4 regions of the Xenorhabdus doucetiae genome follow, and region 1 is predicted to be linked to each of the others. Evidence: predicted binding sites of a transcription regulator. Region 1 holds the regulator's gene; each other region holds the start of a gene.

Region 1 (5,674 bases):
GGTTCTTTATCGGCCTGATGGCTTGGTGGGGATGGCCTGTCGGATTAAATAGTGTTTTCGGCCCCTCCGGGCTGGTTGCTCTGCCACTGATGACATCCAACAGTGGCATTTTCACGGGCATGGCAGTCTATGGTGCCGGGCTGATCGTCGCTTATATCGCGGGCTTCATACTCACATTATTCTTCGGCAGCAAGAATATCGATTTGAGCTGATCAGCCAAACCAGATTAAAGGCACACACGCGGCGGTCAGCACCCCCATGGTGATATTGAATATAAACCACGCGCGGCGGCTTCCCAGTAACCGGCCAATCAGTGAACCGAGAACCAGCCAGAGGGCACCCGCGAGCAGATTGGCGATAAGCATCACGATACTGATAACAAAAATGGAGTGGTTATAGAGCGCTCCGGCCAGACTGTAACTACTGACTGCCCCCAATCCCATTAACCAGGTTTTCGGATTCAAAAACTGCAATAGCCAACCTTGATGAATTTTGATTGGAGCACCTGCCGAGGTTGTCGTGTCCAGCCGCTGATAATGCGAAGTGGCCGTTTTCCAGGCCAGCCATAATAAATACAGGCATCCGAGCACTTTCAACCCCGTATAAATGGCAGGATAAATCAGCAGTAACGCGGCAACACCAAACGCAGACAGCAGCAAAATGGTCTGCATTCCCAACACAATACCCAGACAAAGCGGGATGGAGCGGCGGAGACCAAAATTCGCGCCCGATGAGGTCAGCAACAAATTGTTTGGACCCGGTGTGACAGCGGAAATAAACATAAATATACTGAGTGAAAATATCAGGCTTACAGTCATGGGTAGATTCCCCTCCCACCCCAAGTTAACATTTCTTTGCGAGAAAATAGCAGTATGTTATTTCACACACAAGATAACTAATCATGAAATCAATTCACTATAAAGTATCAGCGCATTATCAGGAGCAATCACGATGATCATCCCGTGGCAGCAATTGGAAACCCATACACTCCTCAACTTGATTGAAAGTTTTGTCCTGCGGGAAGGGACGGATTACGGCGAACAGGAAAAAACGCTCGAACAAAAAGTGCAGGATGTCAAACATCAGCTTGAACGCGGTGAGGTTCTGTTGGTATGGTCTGAATTACATGAAACCGTTAATATCTTGCCCAAAGCGACGTTCCGCCCATGAGGTTCCGCTTGCTTTATTCATTCTGATTGACTGATCCGCCAATTTTATTGATAAGGAGTCTGTTCATGTCTGCCAAACATCCCGTCATCGCAATCACTGGCTCCAGTGGCGCAGGAACCACCACAACCAGTGTCGCCTTTCGCAAGATTTTCCAGCAATTTGACGTCACCGCCGCACTGATAGAAGGGGATAGTTTCCATCGTTATACTCGTCCTGAAATGGATGCCGAGATTCGGAAAGCAAGAGAACAGGGCAGACATATCAGCTACTTTGGGCCAGCCGCCAATGATTTCAGCATGCTGGAGAAAACCTTTTTTGACTATGGGGAAACGGGCAATGGTCGCTGCCGAAAATATCTCCATACCTATGATGAAGCCGTCCCCTATAACCAATTGCCGGGGACTTTCACACCGTGGGAACCCTTGCCGTCAAACACAGATGTGCTGTTTTATGAAGGTTTGCACGGGGGGGTTGTCACGCCACAACACAATGTCGCCAGCCATGTTGACCTGTTGATTGGCGTTGTGCCTATCGTCAACCTGGAGTGGATACAAAAACTCATCCGTGATACCAGCGAGCGCGGGCATTCCAGAGAAGCGGTCATGGATTCCGTTGTCCGCTCAATGGATGATTATATCCGCTATATCACTCCCCAATTTTCACGTACCCACATTAATTTCCAGCGTGTTCCTACCGTTGATACCTCTAACCCTTTCTCTGCCAAGGCTATTCCCTCACTGGACGAAAGCTTTATCGTGATCCGCTTCCGCGGTCTCACTCAAATTGATTTCCCTTATTTGCTGGCCATGCTTCAGGGTTCATTTATTTCCAGCATAGATACTATTGTCGTTCCCGGAGGAAAAATGGGGCTGGCAATGGAATTAATTATGGCGCCGCTGGTTAAGCAATTACTGGAAGGCAAAAAAATCTCATAATTTTCCTATTTATATCCTATGAACTTCAAGTTGCCGCTCGCAAGACGAAAGTCGTTTATTAATGACGAGTCTATTTTTAATAAAGCAGGTAACAAAAAATAACGTTACCTGTTTCATTTAAATAAATAGACCGTTTTTTAACAATAAATTAGGTGATAGAAATAAATGTAAAATCAACAAGACCGTCTTTTTTGCCAAACTTCTGGTAATCTGACAACCCGTTTAATAGGCTGAAGCGATACAGGAGGAGACAGAAACGTTTTCCTGTGTTACAAACAAGGCTACAAACGTGGACTGGCAAGGTATATGGATTAAGATCAATATGCCAGCATTCTCGTATCCTGATAATCCATATAAAGTTCCCGTTTGTCAGTTTTTCAGCAAGTTATATGTTAAGCTATTGACTTTATAAAGCCAGCCTGAAGAGAAACCCAGTTTCTCACATCATAAGGGCAGAAATAACAACAGAGGATAAAGCGAATGGTTCTCGGCAAGCCACAAACAGACCCTACTCTTGAATGGTTTTTGTCACACTGCCATATTCACAAATATCCATCCAAGAGCACGCTTATTCATCAAGGCGAGAAAGCAGAAACGCTTTACTACATTGTTAAAGGTTCAGTTGCTGTTCTAATAAAAGATGAAGAAGGTAAGGAAATGATTCTCTCTTATTTAAATCAGGGAGATTTTATCGGTGAACTTGGATTGTTTGAAGAGGGGCAAGAACGTACTGCATGGGTGCGGGCAAAAAGTGCCTGTGAAGTGGCTGAAATTTCCTATAAGAAATTTCGCCAGTTAATTCAGGTCAATCCTGACATTCTGATGCGTTTATCTGCTCAGATGGCGAGTCGCCTACAAACCACTTCCGAAAAAGTAGGTAACTTAGCCTTTCTGGACGTGACCGGCCGTATCGCCCAGACGTTGCTCAATTTAGCCAAACAGCCGGATGCAATGACGCACCCTGATGGTATGCAAATCAAAATCACACGTCAGGAAATTGGGCAGATTGTGGGTTGTTCCCGTGAAACGGTTGGCCGTATTTTGAAAATGCTCGAAGATCAAAACCTGATTTCCGCACATGGTAAAACCATCGTGGTTTATGGGACACGCTAATTCCCGATAAACCTGAAATCCAGCCAGTGCAACCTGTTACTTCGCACTGGCTTTTTTATGGCTTCACCTGTTTTGGGTTAACCATCGGGATATCGCCATCTCCAGCCGTATCATGCCCTCGACGATGTCATCCTCAGGAATGATCAATGAAGGGGTAAAGCGCAAAATGCTGTCTCCCGCACTCAATAACACCAATCCCAGCTCCGCCGCTTGCTGCAAGATTTCTCTGGCCTTACCCTGATATTCTGCTTGCAATACCGCCCCAATCAGCAAACCCTTGCCACGAAATTCGTGGAAAATGCCATATTTTTGGTTCATCATTTCCAGGGCATGGATGATCATATCGTGACGTTTTTCCACGCCTGCCAGCACTTCTGGCGTGTTGATAATATCCAGCGCAACGCAGCCGATAGCACAAGCCAACGGATTTCCGCCATACGTCGTGCCATGCGCGCCGGTTTCCATAGCTGCCGCGATGGTATCGGTCGTTAACATCGCACTGATCGGGAAACCGCCGCCCAGCGCCTTTGCGGTCGTCAAGATATCCGGCTGTACGCCATAATGCTGGTAAGCATACAACTTGCCTGTACGCCCCATCCCACTTTGCACTTCATCAAAAACCAACAGAGCCTGATGCTTATCGCACAATTCACGCACGCCATGCAGAAACGCCATTGTTGCAGGTGTGACGCCCCCTTCCCCTTGAATCGGCTCTAAGACAACGGCACAAGTGTGATCATCAATCACCGCTCTGACCGCATCCAAATCATTAAAAGACACATGGATAATATCCGCCGGTTTGGGGCCAAATCCTTCAGTATATTTTGGCTGTCCTCCGACCGAAACAGTGAAAAAGGTGCGTCCATGAAACGCCTGATGAAAAGCAATAATTTTGGTTTTATTGGGATGATGGCGAGTAATCGCATAACGACGAGCCAATTTAAAGGCGGCTTCATTGGCTTCCGCGCCTGAATTAGCGAAAAAGACCTTCTGCGCAAAGGTTGCATCAATCAATTTTTGTGCCAAGGTTAAGGCTGGTTCATTGGTAAAAATATTGCTGAGATGCCACAATTTTTCACCTTGCTGTTTCAGGGCATTCACCAAAGCCGGATGACAGTGCCCCAAAGCCAATACCGCGATACCGCCGGCAAAATCAATATATTCTTTACCCTGTTGATCCCATACTCGACTCCCTTGCCCTCTGACAGGAATAAAACTCGCCGGCGCATAAATAGGCAACATCACCTGATCATAGGTACTTCGGTTTGTTGCTTTGCTTTCTCCCATTTCCCTCACCTTATTTTTATCTGCTTGTCGTACTTCAAGATACATTTATTATCCCCCGCGCTGCGGGGGATAATAAGCGGCTTTTGTCTTGCGAGCGGCAACTTGAAAATTATCGGGTATATTTGCCATTTCAAAGTGAAATAATAGTCATAAAATATGAATAAAAAATCACGCAAAGGCAAATAAAAAATAACGAATGAGGAAATGTGATGGTATCTGGATTAATATTTGAGGAAATTATTCAATAATTCATGCCCCTGCTCACTCAGAATACTTTCCGGATGAAATTGCACCCCTTCCAGTGGCAGAGTACGGTGACGTATTCCCATAATTTCATCGACATCACCATTGCGCTGACTCCATGCTGTCACTTCAAATGAAGCCGGCAGCGTTTCTGCGGCAATCACCAGAGAGTGGTAACGTGTGACAGTTAATGGATGAACCAATCCTTTAAATACCCCTTGCTGGCTATGGTGAATTAAACTGGTTTTTCCATGCATCACTTCACGCGCTTTAACAATGCTGGCACCAAAAGCCTGACCTATCGCCTGATGCCCCAGGCACACACCGAGGATGGGCAATTTCCCGGCAAAATGTGAAATGGCTTCCAGCGAGATCCCGGCTTCATTTGGCGTGCAAGGGCCGGGAGAAATAACTAAATGCGTCGGTGCCAACGCTTCAATATCTTCAAGCTGTAGCTCATCATTGCGCTTAACTAAAACCTCTGTCCCTAACTCGCAAAAATATTGATATAAATTGAATGTAAAAGAATCGTAGTTATCTATTATGAGTAACATAGGAGTATATCCTACTGATTATTATAGTTTTATAAGTTCCTGCCCCACAGGGGTATTATGCATTCTGTATGACAGTAAAAACAGGCAAAGCAGTACCAACAGCAACGGGGGGACTCATCATACCACAGACGCATTTTTAAAATAGGGGTACGGGAATCACATCGCCATGATGCCCTGCTGTGGCAACGTAGAAATGGCAGAAAGAGGGATGATTCAGAGGGAGCTAACGGTACTCAAACAACCATGAATGATTATCCGAATACCGTATGATGCCGGGTTCGGGCTGTTAAGGCTCAACCTTGGCAGACAAGATCACAATGGGTTTCACCGGCACATTTTGATAAGGACCCACATTTTCTGTTTTGACTTGAG
Region 2 (5,674 bases), 1.3 Mb from region 1:
TATTCATTTTTACTACACCGTAGCTAACCGCTTCCTGAATCTCTTCTGCGGTAGAACCGGAACCGCCGTGGAAGACAAAATCCAGGCTGTTGTGTGGCAGGTTGAATTTCTCAGACACGTACTCCTGCGAGTTGTGCAGGATTTTTGGCGTCAGTTTAACGTTACCGGGTTTGTAGACACCGTGAACATTACCGAAAGAAGCTGCGATGGTGAAACGTGGACTGATAGCATTGAGTTTCTCATACGCATAAGCCACGTCTTCCGGCTGAGTATACAGGGAAGAACTGTCCAGATGGCTGTTATCAACGCCGTCTTCCTCCCCACCCGTACAACCCAGTTCGATTTCCAGCGTCATGTCGATTTTCGCCATGCGTGCCAGATATTGGCTGCAAATTTCGATATTTTCTTCCAGCGATTCTTCTGACAGGTCGATCATATGGGAAGAGAACAGTGGCTTGCCGGTTTGCGCGTAGTGTTTCTCACCCGCGTCCAGCAGGCCGTCGATCCACGGCAGCAGTTTACGTGCACAGTGGTCGGTATGCAGAATAACCGGCACACCGTAATGTTCTGCCATTTGGTGAACGTGGTGAGCACCGGAAATAGCACCGATAATCGCGGCTTGCTGACCTTCTGCTTTCAGCCCCTTACCTGCAATGAAAGACGCACCGCCGTTAGAAAACTGGATAATGACCGGAGCACGTACTTTTGCCGCCGTTTCCAACACTGCGTTGATGGAATCAGTACCGACGCAGTTAACCGCAGGTAATGCGAAGTTATTTTCTTTAGCGACGGCAAAGACTTTTTGAACATCATCACCAGTGATGACACCCGGTTTTACGAAATCAAAAATTTTAGACATGTTACGTGGTCCTGTATTGACATTGAACAGGCAGTCAGTGCTGCCTGTTATCACAACTTAGTTACTGTTAGCACGTTCTTCCAGCATCACAACGGCGGGCAGCTTTTTGCCTTCAACAAACTCAAGGAAAGCACCACCACCCGTAGAGATGTAAGAGATCTTGTCAGCAATTTCGAACAAATCGATGGCTGCCAAGGTATCACCGCCACCTGCGATTGAGAAAGCCTCGCTCTCAGCAATGGCACGGGCAACAATTTCGGTTCCTTTACGGAAGTTAGGGAATTCAAAAACGCCTACCGGCCCATTCCACAGAATGGTCTTGGCGCTTTTCAGGATTTCAGCCAGACGTTCAGCAGACGCATCGCCCAAATCAAGGATCTGCTCTTCGTCTTTAATTTCGCTGGTGGATTTCAGTGTGGCATGTGCAGTTTCAGAAAATTCTGTCGCCACACGCACATCGGTAGGAACCGGGATATCACAGCTTTCCAGCAGTTTTTTCGCTTCTGGGATCAAATCATCTTCGTACAGTGAACGGCCAACGTTGTGCCCTTCCGCAGCAACGAAGGTATTGGCAATCCCGCCCCCCACGATCAGTTGATCGGCAATTTTAGACAGGGAATCAAGCACCGTCAGTTTGGTTGAAACCTTAGAACCACCCACAATCGCCACCATTGGACGAGCAGGCTTGTGCAGTGCCTTGGCCAAAGCCTCCAGTTCACCGGACAGCAGCGGACCCGCACAGGCAATTGGCGCGAATTTGGCAACGCCGTGGGTTGACGCTTGCGCACGGTGCGCTGTACCAAACGCATCCATTACGTACACATCACACAGTGCAGCATACTGCTTGGATAACGTTTCATCGTCTTTTTTCTCACCTTTGTTGAAGCGAACGTTTTCCAGAACCACTAATTCGCCTTCCGCCGCTTCAACACCCTCCAGGTAGTCTTTTTCCAGACGAACAGGAGAAGAAAGGGCTTCTTTCAGATAATCAACGACAGGTTGCAGTGAGAACTCTTCGTTGTATTCTCCCTCAGTCGGGCGTCCCAGGTGAGAAGTAACCATGACCTTGGCTCCCTGACTCAACGCAGCCTCAATCGTCGGCAAGGACGCACGGATACGTGCATCAGAGGTAACTTTGCCATCTTTTACCGGCACATTCAGATCAGCACGGATCAATACGCGTTTACCCGCCAGATTTAAATCAGTCATCTTAATTACAGACATGGTGAATCCTCTCATTGATTCTTTATAAATTACTCAATCTTCCGCTGTGTGCTGTTTGTGACACAACAAATGATTATTTGAAACCCGTTGCGGCCATTGCCAGTGTCGTATCAAGCATACGGTTGGCAAAGCCCCACTCATTATCACACCACACAAGCGTCTTAATCAGGTGATTACCGCTCACCCGCGTTTGTGTGCCATCCACAATAGCACTGTGGGGATCGTGGTTAAAATCCGTTGAAACCAACGGCAAATCGGTATAATCCACTATACCATGAAACTCTCTGACCGCTGATTTTTGCAGGATCTGGTTAACATCGTTAACATTCACTGACGTGCGGACTGTCACGCTCAAGTCAATGGCTGTCACATTGATAGTGGGTACTCGAACAGAAATCGCCTCAAACCGATCATTGAATTTCGGGAAAATACGTGTGATCCCCGCCGCCAGTTTTGTATCAACCGGAATGATGGATTGACTGGCCGCTCGGGTGCGACGTAAATCACGGTGATAAGCGTCAATCACAGGTTGATCATTCATTGATGCGTGAATGGTTGTCACTGTACCCGATTCAATATTGAACGCATCATCCAACACTTTAATGATGGGAATGATGCAGTTTGTGGTACAGGAGGCATTGGAAACAATGCAATCTTCGGCAACCAATTCATGATGATTGACACCATAGACCACGGTGGCATCCAGATCATTGCCTCCCGGATGCGCAAACAGGACTTTTTTGGCTCCGCTGGCAATATGAGACTCTCCGTCTGCCCGCTCACCATACTTGCCCGTACAGTCAAGCACGATATCAATACCCAGTTCTTTCCACGGCAGAGCTGAAATTTCCGGTTGATGGAACAGCCGGATACTGTCGTCTCCTACTTGCAATAAATCATTGTTCAGGCGTACATCCCATGCAAAACGCCCATGACTGGAATCGTATTTCAATAAGTGGGCAATGCCTTGTGCATCCGCCAACTCATTAATAGCGATCACTGAAATTTCAGCCCGACGCCCGGATTCGTAAAGGGCACGCAAGACGCTGCGCCCTATTCTCCCGAAACCGTTAATCGCTACCCTGATAGTCATGTTACTCCCTGAATGTCTCTGTAGTCATGCAACCGCTTAGAATAACTGAGCAACGTCGGCTTGTACGGATAATTCATCATAAAATTAATCAGATTGTGACAGACAAGACATTTTATTGTCTCATTTACGCATCAAACTGAAACGGTTCAGCTTTAATGAGAGCAGGTTACGAGAAAACAAACGTGATGGCAAGCGCCATTCGTCACATCATAGAGGAAAAGTTGAACAAAAAAAGAGCGCATTCGCTCTAAAATTGATGCGAATGCGCTTATCAGGATAATTTGTTGATTATTTCAGCAGAGCGGATGCCTTGGCGACAACATTTTCAACCGTGAAACCAAACGCTTTGAATAGCTCATCAGCCGGTGCAGATTCACCGAACGTATTCATGCCGACAACAGCGCCGTTAATACCTACGTATTTGAACCAGTAATCAGCAATACCTGCTTCGATGGCAACACGGGCAGAAACTGCCGCTGGCAGCACCGCTTCACGGTATGCCGCATCCTGCTTATCGAAAGCATCGGTGGATGGCATGGAAACCACGCGAACCTGACGACCTTCGGCAGTCAGTTGTTCAGCCGCTTTCACCGCCAGTTCGACTTCGGAACCTGTTGCAATCAAGATCAACTCAGGCTGACCGGCACAATCTTTCAGGATGTAAGCGCCTTTCTCGATATTCGCCAATTGTTCAGCCGTACGCGCCTGCTGTGCCAGATTTTGGCGGGAGAAGATCAGTGAAGTTGGGCCATCTTTGCGCTCAATGGCATATTTCCACGCCACCGCAGATTCAACCTGGTCACATGGGCGCCATGTGCTCATGTTTGGCGTGACGCGCAGGCTGGCAATCTGTTCTACTGGCTGGTGGGTCGGGCCATCTTCACCCAGGCCGATGGAATCGTGGGTATAAACGAAGATGCTGCGCACTTTCATCAGCGCCGCCATACGCACCGCGTTACGGGCATATTCGACGAACATTAGGAAGGTTGCGCCATAAGGTACAAAACCACCGTGCAGTGCGATACCGTTCATGATGGCAGACATGCCGAACTCACGTACACCATAGTGAATATAGTTACCGTCCTGAACGTCGTTCAGTGGCTTGGAGCCAGACCACATGGTCAGGTTACTCGGTGCTAAGTCAGCGGAGCCGCCCATAAATTCCGGCAGAACTTTACCGAATGCTTCCAGTGCATTTTGTGATGCTTTGCGGCTGGCAATGGAGGCGGGATTTTGTTGCAGGTTTTCAATGAATGCCTTGGATTCGGCTTCCCAGTTTGCCGGCAGTTCACCGTGGGTACGGCGAGTGAATTCAGCGGCCAGTTCTGGGTAAGCATTCGCATAGGCCGCAAATTTCTCGTCCCAAGCAGCTTCTTTAGTCTTACCTGATTCTTGCGCGTTCCAGCCAGCGTAAATGTCCTGAGGAATGTCAAACGCAGGATGTTCCCAACCCAGCGCCTTGCGGGTTGCTTCGATTTCAGCATCCCCCAGCGGAGCACCGTGACACTCTTCTTTACCGGCTTTGTTTGGTGAGCCAAAACCGATGATGGTTTTGCACATCAACAGGGAGGGTTTGCCTGTCTCTTGACGTGCGGCTTCAATCGCTGCTGCAATCGCCCCAGAGTCATGGCCATCTACGCCACGGATAACATGCCAGCCATAGGCTTCAAAGCGTGCTGCGGTGTCATCGGTGAACCAACCTTCTACTTCACCATCGATAGAGATGCCGTTGTCATCATAGAATGCAATTAATTTGCCCAGTTTCAGCGTACCGGCCAAAGAGCAAACTTCATGGGAGATCCCTTCCATCATGCAGCCGTCACCCATAAACACATAAGTGAAGTGATCGACGATATCATGGCCGGGACGGTTGAACTGCGCTGCCAGTGTGCGTTCTGCAATCGCAAAACCGACTGCATTGGCAATACCCTGCCCCAATGGGCCAGTGGTGGTTTCTACGCCTGGAGTATAGCCATATTCTGGATGGCCCGGCGTTTTAGAGTGCAATTGACGGAAATTTTTCAAATCATCAATAGAAACATCATAACCCGTCAGATGCAGAAGGCTGTATATCAGCATGGAGCCATGACCATTGGATAACACAAAACGGTCACGATCAACCCAGCTTGGATTAGAAGGGTTATGGTTCAAATAATCGCGCCACAGCACTTCGGCAATGTCGGCCATTCCCATTGGTGCGCCGGGATGCCCTGATTTTGCTTTCTGCACAGCGTCCATGCTCAAAAAGCGGATAGCATTAGCAAGGGTTTTACGAGTGGTCATTCTTTACTCCAAGTCGGATAAAAGCGTTTAGTGAACTAAGGACTAATTTTCGCAGCGCAGTATACAAACCGCAATCATTAATGTCAGATAATTAACGTCAGTTTAAGGAGGACTATCTTAATTTCTCCTTGGCAATAATTCTTTGATTTACCCCGTTGTTTTGCTGCTTTCTTGTGGCAATGCGTACAATCAGGGTATTTTTGCGCAAATAGGGA
Region 3 (5,674 bases), 1.6 Mb from region 1:
AATACTGGGCATGGAACACTGGGATGGACAATGGCTTGTGGTTCAGGGAAGTTACTGGCGGATTTAATTTCTGGCAAAAATCCTGATATTGCGGCAGAGGATCTCTCTGTATTCAGATATATTGACGGTTTCAATATAAAAGTGTTTCCAATGAAACCTCATTTACACACTGCATAAATTAATAAACGATAAGAAGGGGTCGTCATGCCACGTCCTATTTTGGCAACGATCCATCTCGATGCATTCCGCCATAATTTGTCGGTTATTCGCCAAAAAGTGGGTAACAGTAAAATTTGGTCGGTAGTCAAAGCGAATGCGTATGGGCATGGATTGGACAGAATATGGCAATCACTCATTCAGACAGATGGATTTGCACTGCTTGATATGAATGAAGCTATTTATTTAAGGGAGCAGGGATGGCAAGGGCCAATCTTGCTATTGGAAGGTTTTTTCAAGCCCGTGGATTTGCAGATGATCAATAAATACCGTCTGACAACCGCAGTACATAGCCATTGGCAACTTGATGAAATAGAAAAAGCCAAATTGGATAATCCCATTGATATCTATTTAAAACTCAATAGTGGTATGAATCGATTGGGGTTCACCTCAGAAGAGTATCCAAAAATAGTTTCAATGGTGAGAAAGATTAAAAATATTCATTCAGTCACTTTGATGACCCATTTTGCTAACTCAGATAATGAAGTGGGTGTTGGTGGACAATTTGCGGTTGTTGAACATCTGCAAATGCGTTCATTGCCTCATTGCCTGGCGAATTCGGGTGCCGTGTTGTGGCATCCGAAAACACATAGAGATTGGGTACGGCCGGGTATTATTCTTTATGGCGCATCCCCAAGTGGAAAGTGGCGTGATATTGCTGATATTGGGTTGAAATCAGCCATGACATTGCAAAGTGAAGTGATTGCCGTGCATGAACTTCCCGAAGGAGAAAAGATCGGCTATGGCAGTCGTTATACAACCCCGAAGCCGATGCGTGTCGGTACAATCGCCTGTGGTTATGCAGATGGATATCCGCGACATGCTCCAACAGGAACACCGATTATGGTTGGTGGTATTCGCACCCAATTATTGGGCGCGATATCAATGGATATGATGACGGTTGATTTAACGCCATGCCCTGAAGCCAACGTAGGCAGTATTGTTGAGTTATGGGGAGAAAATCTACCTGTAGATGAAGTTGCAGAATCGGCTGGAACCATTGGTTATGAGCTTTTGTGCGCGTTAGCGAAGCGGGTTCCTGTCACTGTGGTTTAACCTTTCTATATTCAGACATGCAGGCATTTTTACCTTGGTTTGGAAAAAATGCCTGTTTTATCTATTATCTGAAAACTTACGGCAGCGGATAATGACAGAAAGTCGGTCAGGGATGCTATTCTTAGACCGTAATGGATTATTGATACGGGCTGTTTCGATACAAGCCATATTCTTATAACCATTTTTACTCATATCTTTCATGCTACTGGAAAGTGCAGCGCCGGGGTTCCAGCATACGACATCACTATGGTGATAGTGGTGTATTTCAATGGTTCGTTTCCATAAAGGATCTCTGAGCAGGCTAAAATCGTCTGGCTCGGTATAAATACGGTCGGTTCTCCCGTGAAAGACTAAATCTTCATCAATAACTTGCTCTCTATCGGAGAGGGTATCAATAAAATGAGCGCCAAGTCCGCTCACTCGAATTTGATCGATGTCACTGACATTGAAGTAAGAGTGAAGGGCGCAAGTAGCCTGATATTCACCGTGGGGTTCTAGCTCTATTTCGCAAGTTTCCCCTAATTTAAAGCGGGCAATCAGCGTGAATTCATGTGGCCATAACTTACGGGTATAGGCGTTATCCTGCAATGTGAACGTCAAAATAACCCCGTTTTCATTCTCATTATGCGCTTTGAGTTCCCAGGGTAATATTCGTGCAAATCCATGACTGGGCGCTGAGGATGAACCAAACCAAGGCCAACAGATGGGAATACCGCCGCGGATGGGCGTGCCGGCATTAAAAAGCGTGTTATCGCTTACCCATAATACGGGTTTTTCGTTATTGGGCTGCCATGTAATTAGGTGGGCACCTTGAATACTGATCACCCCACGCGCTTTAGGATGGGAAACTACAATTAACGGAAAACCATCAATATTTCGCTGGCTGATATAAGGGGAGATCTGTTCTACAACGGGTAATGAGAAAATTTTATCAAGCATCGGTCATGACCTTATGTAACCTTGAATTGGCAGTGGAACCAAGGGACAAGAATAGCTCAATATTTTAGATAGATAAATATAAAAGCCATCTGTAAACAGATGGCTTTTGAACGTGGATAACAGCGCAATTATTTGGAGATATGAGCGACCAGATCCAGAACTTTGTTGGAATAGCCAGTTTCGTTGTCATACCAAGAAACCAGTTTTACAAAGTTATCGTTCAGTGCGATACCCGCTTTAGCATCAAATACAGAAGTCAGTTTTTCGCCGTTGAAGTCAGTGGAAACCACGTCATCTTCAGTATAGCCCAGAATGCCTTTCAGCTCGCCTTCTGCTGCTGCTTTGATTGCGTCACAGATTTCTGCGTAAGTCGCTGGTTTAGCCAGACGTGCAGTCAGGTCAACCACAGAGACGTTAGGCGTAGGAACACGGAAAGACATACCGGTCAGTTTGCCGTTCAGTTCTGGGATAACTTTACCTACTGCTTTTGCTGCACCAGTGGAAGATGGGATGATGTTCTGTGCCGCACCACGGCCACCACGCCAGTCTTTTGCTGAAGGGCCGTCAACCGTTTTCTGGGTAGCCGTTGTTGCGTGAACGGTAGTCATCAGACCTTCAACGATGCCGAATTTGTCATTGATAACTTTAGCCAGTGGCGCCAGGCAGTTAGTGGTGCAGGATGCGTTGGAAACGATATCCTGGCCTGCATAGGCATTGTGGTTAACACCCATAACGAACATTGGCGTATTGTCTTTGGATGGGCCAGTCAGAACCACTTTTTTCGCGCCAGCCGCGATGTGCTTACGTGCAGTTTCGTCGGTCAGGAAGATACCCGTTGCTTCTGCAACAACATCAACACCCACTTCATCCCATTTCAGGTTAGCTGGATCTCTTTCAGATGTAACGCGGATGGTTTTGCCGTTAACAACCAGTTGACCGTCTTTAACTTCAACAGTGCCGTTGAAGCGGCCGTGGGTTGAATCGTATTTCAGCATGTAAGCCATGTATTCTGCATCCAACAGATCATTGATCGCAACGATTTCAACGTCTGAACGTTCTTGAGCAGCACGGAAAACAATACGGCCGATACGACCAAAACCGTTAATACCTACTTTGATAGTCATAGTATTCCACCAGCTATTTTTTAGTGAATTAAAAGTTGTGTCTAAAGTTACCAAAATCTTGCCAGCCGTCAAGCGGAATCGTGTCAACCATTGAAAAAGATCAACTTAACAATCACCATCTGGACGCTTGCTATACAACTGGAACAAGCTCTACGCACCACATTATCGGGGTATAAGGAGATATTTAAAGTTACCATCGGTTAGATATGTGAGACTTATCACAATTAGTAAAGTAAATTGCTATGTTGAATGGGTTAGAATGCATTTTGACATTTTGTTGTTAATTTTTTGTTGTTTTCGATGATTCTTTATTGAAAATATTGGCCTTAAAAGGTGGTCATTATGACTAAAAGTCAAAATATTTTCCTTTCTATAGAACAGCTTAGTAAAATGCAGCACCATGTTACACAAGAAGCAGGGACTGAGCCGCCATTTTCCGGAAAACTACTGCACAACAAGAAAAGTGGTATTTATTATTGCCTGTGTTGCCGCCAGCCACTATTTATTTCTGAGACGAAATTTGATTCAGGGTGTGGATGGCCGAGTTTCTACCAACCGATCAGTGATGACTCTATCACCTATATTGATGATTATTCTCATAATATCCATCGGATAGAGGTACGTTGTAGTCAATGTCAGGCACATTTGGGGCATGTTTTCCCTGATGGCCCCAAACCGACAGGAGAACGTTTTTGTATCAATTCAGCATCACTGTGTTTTATTGATAAGGAAACCGGCGAAGAAACAGCGGGTTAATGTTATGCCTGCATACTCTGAATTTAAATAATTTCGATAGAATTTGGGATTGGACAGTTGAAAAAGAAACGATTCAGCCTATTTTTAATAAAACATGCCGTGTATACAGGCAAATAGCGCATATAGCCATTAAAGCCATTAAGGAAATCTCGATGAAGTTGGATGATTTACTCTCCGCCATGACGCCTGAAATTTATCAACGATTAGTTCAGGCTGTTGAACTGGGAAAGTGGCAGGATGGTGTTCCCCTCACGCCAGAGCAGAAGGAGTACAGTTTACAAGCAGTGATGCTTTGGCAGGCAAAAAATAATCATGATCCTGACCATATGACGATTGGTACAAATGGCCAAATTGCCATAAAAAGCAAACAGGAGTTAAAGGCGATATTTCAGTCTGAAATGGTCGCGAAATTAAAACCTCAGTCGGAAGAGTGAAAGAGGGTGAATTTGCAACCTCGCCCTTGCAGAAAGCAGGGCGAGGCAGGTTTAGATCACTGATTATTCATCCGCATAACTCAATTCTCCCCGCAGATTTTGTTGCATCAAGTAGCGGATCTCTTCAGGGGTATAAGCTTGGCTCAGTAAATAGTGCAATTTCGTTAAAGCGGCTTCGAAAGTCATGTCATAACCACTGATAACGCCTGATGCAGCCAGAGAATGACCTGTTGCATAGCCTTCCATGTTGACCCGGCCAGAAATACATTGCGTCAAATTAACCACAATAATGCCTCGCTCGGTGGCTTTCTTTAATGTTTGCAACAAATCAGCACGTTGAGGCGCATTACCTACACCGTATGATAGTAAAATCAATGCCTTAACGGGCTGCATCAGAATATTTTCTACCACTTGACTGGATAACCCTGGATAGATAGTCACCACCCCAATGGGTTGTGATGTGATTGGATTCACAACAAACTCGCCGTGCCTGACAGGCAGGGGATTGGTTTTAAAGGTGCGGATATTGATTCCGGCTTCCATCAGGGGTGAACAGTTAGGGGATGAAAAGGCATCAAAACCATCTGCATGGGCTTTAATTGTTCTGTTTCCACGAAATAATTTATTGTTGAAAAACAGGCTGACTTCGTTGATGGGGTAATTTGCTGCGAGATACAGCGCATTAAGGAGATTAGTTTGCCCATCGGAACGCAGTGCTTCCAGCGGAATTTGTGACCCTGTCACAATAATCGGTTTATTGAGGTTTTCGAAGATGAAAGAGAGTGCTGACGCCGTGAAAGCCATGGTGTCCGTACCGTGCAGAATAACAAAGCCATCATAGTCATGGTAATTCTGATCGATATCATTTGCGATAACGCTCCAGTCGTCAGGACTCATATCAGAAGAATCAATCAGGGGCTGATGTTCACGGATCGTGAATGTTGGCATTTCTGGACGGTGAAATTCTGGCATTTTTGCGAGTTGTTGCTGTAAATGACCGGAAACGGGAATGTACCCATTGGGGGAGTGCTGCATCCCAATTGTGCCGCCAGTGTAAACAACATAGATGGATTTCTTCTGCATGATAATGCCTCACTAAAAACAGTTAGCTGGATTATAGGGAGTATCAGGAAGAAAAAAAGCCTGATG
Region 4 (5,674 bases), 1.9 Mb from region 1:
AATGAGTTATAACCAAAATAAGAAAACGTCAAAGAAAATAGTCTGAGTAATATTGGTTTTTATTTAAAAAAGAAAATTATTGATGAGTGTAAGAAATAATTGGAATATAAAAAGGCGCATCAAATGCGCCTTTTTATAGACTTCAATCAGGAATTAATATTTATTAAACATTTCCTGAATTTTTGCAGCATCAGCAGTTTGCGTCAGAGCCAATTGCAGAAGCACGCGCGCTTTCTGAGGATTCAGACGCTCTGATGCGACAAAACCATATTTGCTGTCGTTAACTTCCGCATTCTGAGTGGTATAACCGAAAGGAATACGGCTGGAGCGAACAACAACAACACCCTCTTTAGCGGCTGTCGCCAGTGTGTCAAGAATGGACTTATAGATATTACCGTTACCGACGCCGGCACTGACAATACCCTGATAGCCATTTTCAACAAAGGCTTTGGCCGGCAGATCAGAGGCGTTGGAATGGTTATAAACGATGCCAACTTTTGGCAATTTATCCAGCTTGCTCACATCGAAAGCAGCTTTGCCGGCCTTGACTGATGCCGCAGAATAGTAGTGTACGTTACCATTGTGAACAAAACCCTGAGCACCCGCATTCACAGGCTGGAATGCTTGAACTTCGGTTGTGCTCAGTTTACCAATGTCACGGCCATGAATAACGGAATCATTCATCGCCAGCAGAACACCACGGTTTGCTGAGTTTTTATCAGCCGCAACCACCACTGCGTTGTACAGGTTTAACGGACCATCAGCACCCAGCGCAGTCGATGGACGCATTGCCCCCACCATCACGACAGGCTTCTGACATTGTGTGGTCAGATCGAGGAAATATGCCGTTTCTTCCATGGTGTCAGTACCATGGGTGATAACAAAACCATCGGTTTTGTCACAATCTGCGTTGATTTTTTTCGCCAGAGTCAGCCACACCTGATCGTTCATGTCCTGAGAACCGATGCTGACAACCTGCTCGCCTTTCAAATCCGCAATATTTTTAATTGCCGGTACCGCATTCAGCAGGGCATCAATGCCTACTTTACCCGCGGTATAATTCGATTGAGTTGCAGATTCACCACCCCCGGCAATTGTGCCTCCAGTTGCCAAAACCGTAATGTTTGGCAGAGCGAAAGCAGAACCACTAACTAAAGCCAGAAAACCGGCAATTGCTGTTATTTTAGTCTTTTTCATTATTCAACCTTTTGTAAAAAAAGCCATTTTATTATGTAAACTCACAATAAATAAACTCTAATTAACAATAATTTTTGGGAATTGATAGAGCGGATAAAAAAAACGCCGTATGATATGCGCCTTTAACATACATTGAAGTGAATCACGATGACGCAGACCTATATCCCAGGCAAAGATGCCGCGTTGGAAGACTCCATTAGCCGCTTTCAGCACAAACTGGAGTCTCTTGGTTTTAATATTGAAGAGGCCTCATGGCTGAATCCTGTTCCGAATGTTTGGTCAGTACATATCCGCGATCGTGACTGCCCGCTGTGCTTTACGAATGGCAAGGGTGCCAGCAAGAAAGCGGCTTTGGCCTCTGCATTGGGAGAATATTTTGAGCGTCTATCGACAAACTATTTCTTTGCTGATTTTTATCTCGGTAATACCGTTGCTAATGGCGAGTTTGTTCATTATCCAAATGAAAAATGGTTCCCATTGCCAGAAGATGATTCTCTGCCAAAGGGGATTTTAGACGAACGCCTGCACCGTTTTTACAATCCAGATAACGCGCTTTGCGCCAGCCAGTTAGTTGATCTGCAATCGGGTAATGAAGAGCGTGGGATCTGTGCCCTGCCATTCACTCGCCTGTCAGATCATCAAACGATTTATATTCCAATGAATATTGTCGGAAACCTGTACGTTTCAAACGGCATGTCAGCCGGCAATACCATGAATGAAGCACGTGTTCAGGGATTATCGGAAGTCTTCGAGCGCTATGTGAAAAACCGCATTATCGCAGAATGCATCAGTTTGCCTGAAATTCCACAAGAGATAATGGATCACTACCCAAGCGTGGTGGCATCGGTCAATAAATTGCAGGAAGAAGGCTTCCCGCTCTATTGTTACGATGCTTCACTGGGTGGGCAATTTCCCGTCATTTGCGTCGTCCTGTTCAATCCTAATAATGGCACTTGTTTTGCCTCCTTTGGCGCCCATCCTGATTTTGGTGTTGCACTGGAGCGCACAGTCACAGAACTGTTGCAAGGCCGTAGCCTGAAAGATTTGGATGTCTTCACTCCGCCGAGTTTTGATGATGAGGAAGTTTCTGAGCATACTAATCTGGAAACTCATTTTATTGATTCCAGCGGTGCAATCAGTTGGGATCTGTTTAAGCAAGATGCCGATTATGAGTTTGCCGACTGGAATTTCAGCGGAACGACAGAGGAAGAGTTCACCACCCTGATGGGGATCTTCAATCAACTGGATGCAGAAGTTTATGTTGCTGATTATGAGCATCTTGGCGTTTACGCTTGCCGGATTCTGGTGCCCGGCATGTCCGATATTTATCCGGTCGAAGATCTGCACATTGCCAATAACACCATGGGAACTCATCTGCGCGACACCATTCTGGCATTGCCGGAAAGCCAATGGCAGCCAGAAGAATATTTGGCTTTCCTCGAACAGTTAGATGATGAAGGTTTGGATGATTTCACCCGTGTCCGTGAGTTATTGGGCATTGCGGCGGGTAAAGATAACGGCTGGAGCAACCTGCGTATTGGTGAATTGAAATCCATGCTGGCACTGGCCGGCAAAGACTTGGAACAAGCCCTGATTTGGGTTGAGTGGACACAAGATTTTAATGCCTCGGTTTTCACGGCGGAACGTGCTAACTATTATCGCTGTCTGCAAACGCTGTTGCTGTTGACTCAAGAAGAAGATCGCAAACCAGAGCAGTATTATCAGGCATTTGTCAAAATGTACGGTCAAGACACGGTCGATGCGGCTTCTGCTGCGCTTGCCGGAGAAAACTGCTTCCATGGCCTATGGGCTATTGATTCAGAATTAAAAGCATTGCCCGCTCATCAAGCATTACTGAATGCTTATGAGAAACTGCAAAAAGCCAAACGTGAATTTTGGTCGAATAAATAAACTGTTGCATTAGCGTTTGTTAATAACAAAAAGTAAATTTCAGGTTAAATACAATTTATTTTTAAATAACAAATAAATGACAATTTAACCTGTTATTTTACTTTTAATCTCCAAAAGACTAAAAGCACCAATATAAAATATTTTATAAAAATTAAAAATATTTATCATTTAAAATCATTAAGTTATCATAAAATCATCTCGTTTATCCTGCCATACTTCATTAGATTTTCAGCCTAATATGATCCATATCAAATTCAGGCCAATGCCCGTTTGTTACTATCAAGGCGTGCTATAATTAATCAAGGATAAAGAGCGTGTTAGTATGAAAACTGACAACCCTTTTAATTTATTTCCGCCTGCTGTAATGGCACAAATCGCTGATGATAGTGGTGTCTATAAAACCCATAAACATCCCGCAGTGACGTATTTATCGGCAATCATGGCAGGTGTGTTTATTTCCATTGCTTTTGTTTTTTATATTACGGCAACAACCGGAACCGCCTCTATTCCTTATGGATTAGCGAAATTAACCGGCGGGATCTGTTTCTCCCTTGGCCTGATGTTAGTGGTGATATGTGGTGTCGACCTCTTCACGTCCACCGTATTAACGATCATTTCAAAAGCGACAGGACGTATCACTTGGTCTCAAATGTTCAAAAACTGGATTAACGTGTATATCGGTAATCTGATTGGCGCCCTGTTTTTCGTCGCCTTGGTTTGGTATTCCGGCCAATATGCCGTTGCCAATGGGGCTTGGGGTTTGAATGTCTTACAGACCGCAGACCATAAAATGCACCACTCTTTTGTCGAGGCCGTATGTCTGGGGATTTTAGCCAACTTGATGGTATGCCTGGCTGTCTGGATGAGCTATGCCGGACGCAGTTTGATCGATAAGCTATTTGCATTAATCCTGCCCATTGGCATGTTTGTTGCGAGTGGTTTTGAACACAGTATCGCTAACATGTTCTTAATTCCGTTCGGGATCATAATCAAAAACTTCGCCCCAGAAGCATTTTGGCAGCAAGCAGGGACAACCCCTGAAAAATTTCCCCAACTGAACGTTTCCAGTTTTATTACTGATAACCTGATCCCTGTCACGATAGGTAACATTATTGGCGGTGCGGTATTGGTCGGGTTGGCTTATTGGTTGATGTATTTACGTGGCGACAAAAAACAGTAAGTTGCCTCCCTATCAGATTTCTTAAAATTTCCACTGTTAAAAGGTAGAAGTATCATGTCCGAGTTAAACGAAAAATTTTCTGTAGCATGGCAAGGCTTTAACGAGGGTAGCTGGCAGAATGAAGTCAATGTCCGTGATTTCATCCAGAAAAACTATCTCCCGTATGAAGGGGATGAATCATTCCTTGAGGGTGCCACAGAAGCGACAAACGTTTTGTGGGAAAAAGTCATGGAAGGTATCAAAATCGAAAACCGCACCCATGCACCGGTAGATTTTGATACTGATATTGCGTCTACCATTACCTCTCATGATGCCGGTTATATTGAGAAAGCGTTGGAACAAATCGTTGGCCTGCAAACCGAAGCGCCACTGAAACGTGCCATTATTCCCTTTGGTGGCATTAAAATGGTTGAAAGTTCCTGTAAAGCTTACGATCGCGAACTCGACCCAAAACTGAAACAAATTTTCACTGAATATCGTAAGACGCATAACCAAGGGGTATTCGATGTTTACACCCCCGATATACTGAAATGCCGTAAATCGGGTGTCTTGACCGGCCTGCCTGATGCTTACGGCCGTGGTCGCATTATCGGCGATTACCGTCGTGTTGCGTTGTACGGTATCGACGTCCTGCGCGATGAGAAATTTGCTCAATTCACCTCCTTGCAGGAAAAATTGGAAAACGGCGAAGAGTTAGAAGCGACCATTCGCCTGCGTGAAGAGCTTGCCGAACAGCACCGTGCCCTGAGTCAAATCAAAGAGATGGCGGCTAAACATGGCTATGATATTTCCAACCCTGCCACCAATGCCAAAGAAGCCGTGCAATGGACTTATTTCGCTTATCTGGCCGCCGTTAAATCCCAAAACGGGGCGGCGATGTCCTTTGGCCGTGTTTCCACCTTCCTGGACATCTACATCGAACGTGATATTCGGGCAGGTAAATTGACCGAACAACAAGCTCAAGAGCTGATCGACCATTTGGTCATGAAATTGCGCATGGTACGTTTCCTGCGTACACCAGAATATGATGAGCTGTTCTCCGGCGACCCTATTTGGGCAACCGAATCACTGGCGGGTATGGGCCTGGATGGGCGGACGCTGGTCACCAAAAACAGTTTCCGCTTCCTGAATACGCTCTATACCATGGGACCATCCCCGGAACCTAACATGACCATCCTGTGGTCTGAAAAACTGCCCATTAGCTTTAAAAAGTTTGCCGCAAAAGTCTCGATCGATACGTCATCCCTGCAATATGAAAATGATGACCTGATGCGCCCTGACTTCAACAGCGATGATTATGCTATCGCGTGCTGTGTCAGCCCAATGGTGGTGGGTAAACAAATGCAGTTCTTCGGCGCCCGCGCGAATCTGGCAAAAACCATGCTG

Evidence for each region. The regulator CRP, encoded in region 1, controls carbon source genes, mostly activating them, when cyclic AMP is high. The targets are predictions, from matches to a motif close to ATGTGANNNNNNTCACAT.
Region 2: a site for CRP is predicted at 3,367-3,384, ahead of epd (erythrose-4-phosphate dehydrogenase). Genes of this name have one in related genera too.
Region 3: a site for CRP is predicted at 3,542-3,559, ahead of msrB (peptide-methionine (R)-S-oxide reductase MsrB). Genes of this name have one in related genera too.
Region 4: a site for CRP is predicted at 3,345-3,362, ahead of focA (formate transporter FocA). Genes of this name have one in related genera too.

The regions. Positions count from the first base shown of each region.
Region 1 covers NZ_FO704550.1:3,882,412-3,888,085, forward strand. Annotated here, with positions in the region: gene murP (PTS N-acetylmuramic acid transporter subunit IIBC) at 1-212, shown strand, start outside; gene XDD1_RS16955 (LysE family translocator) at 213-818, opposite strand; gene XDD1_RS16960 (YheU family protein) at 952-1,170, shown strand; gene XDD1_RS16965 (phosphoribulokinase) at 1,236-2,105, shown strand; gene crp (cAMP-activated global transcriptional regulator CRP) at 2,586-3,218, shown strand; gene XDD1_RS16975 (aspartate aminotransferase family protein) at 3,282-4,505, opposite strand; gene XDD1_RS16980 (aminodeoxychorismate synthase component II) at 4,727-5,302, opposite strand; gene ppiA (peptidylprolyl isomerase A) at 5,589-5,674, opposite strand, start outside.
Region 2 covers NZ_FO704550.1:962,790-968,463, reverse strand. Annotated here, with positions in the region: gene fbaA (class II fructose-bisphosphate aldolase) at 1-859, opposite strand, end outside; gene pgk (phosphoglycerate kinase) at 917-2,083, opposite strand; gene epd (erythrose-4-phosphate dehydrogenase) at 2,157-3,176, opposite strand; gene tkt (transketolase) at 3,465-5,459, opposite strand.
Region 3 covers NZ_FO704550.1:2,312,200-2,317,873, reverse strand. Annotated here, with positions in the region: gene XDD1_RS10420 (D-amino acid dehydrogenase) at 1-177, shown strand, start outside; gene alr (alanine racemase) at 205-1,272, shown strand; gene XDD1_RS10410 (D-hexose-6-phosphate mutarotase) at 1,330-2,211, opposite strand; gene gapA (glyceraldehyde-3-phosphate dehydrogenase) at 2,340-3,335, opposite strand; gene msrB (peptide-methionine (R)-S-oxide reductase MsrB) at 3,678-4,091, shown strand; gene XDD1_RS10395 (YeaC family protein) at 4,244-4,525, shown strand; gene ansA (asparaginase) at 4,589-5,608, opposite strand.
Region 4 covers NZ_FO704550.1:1,560,149-1,565,822, reverse strand. Annotated here, with positions in the region: gene ansB (L-asparaginase 2) at 154-1,197, opposite strand; gene ycaO (30S ribosomal protein S12 methylthiotransferase accessory factor YcaO) at 1,345-3,108, shown strand; gene focA (formate transporter FocA) at 3,431-4,288, shown strand; gene pflB (formate C-acetyltransferase) at 4,343-5,674, shown strand, end outside.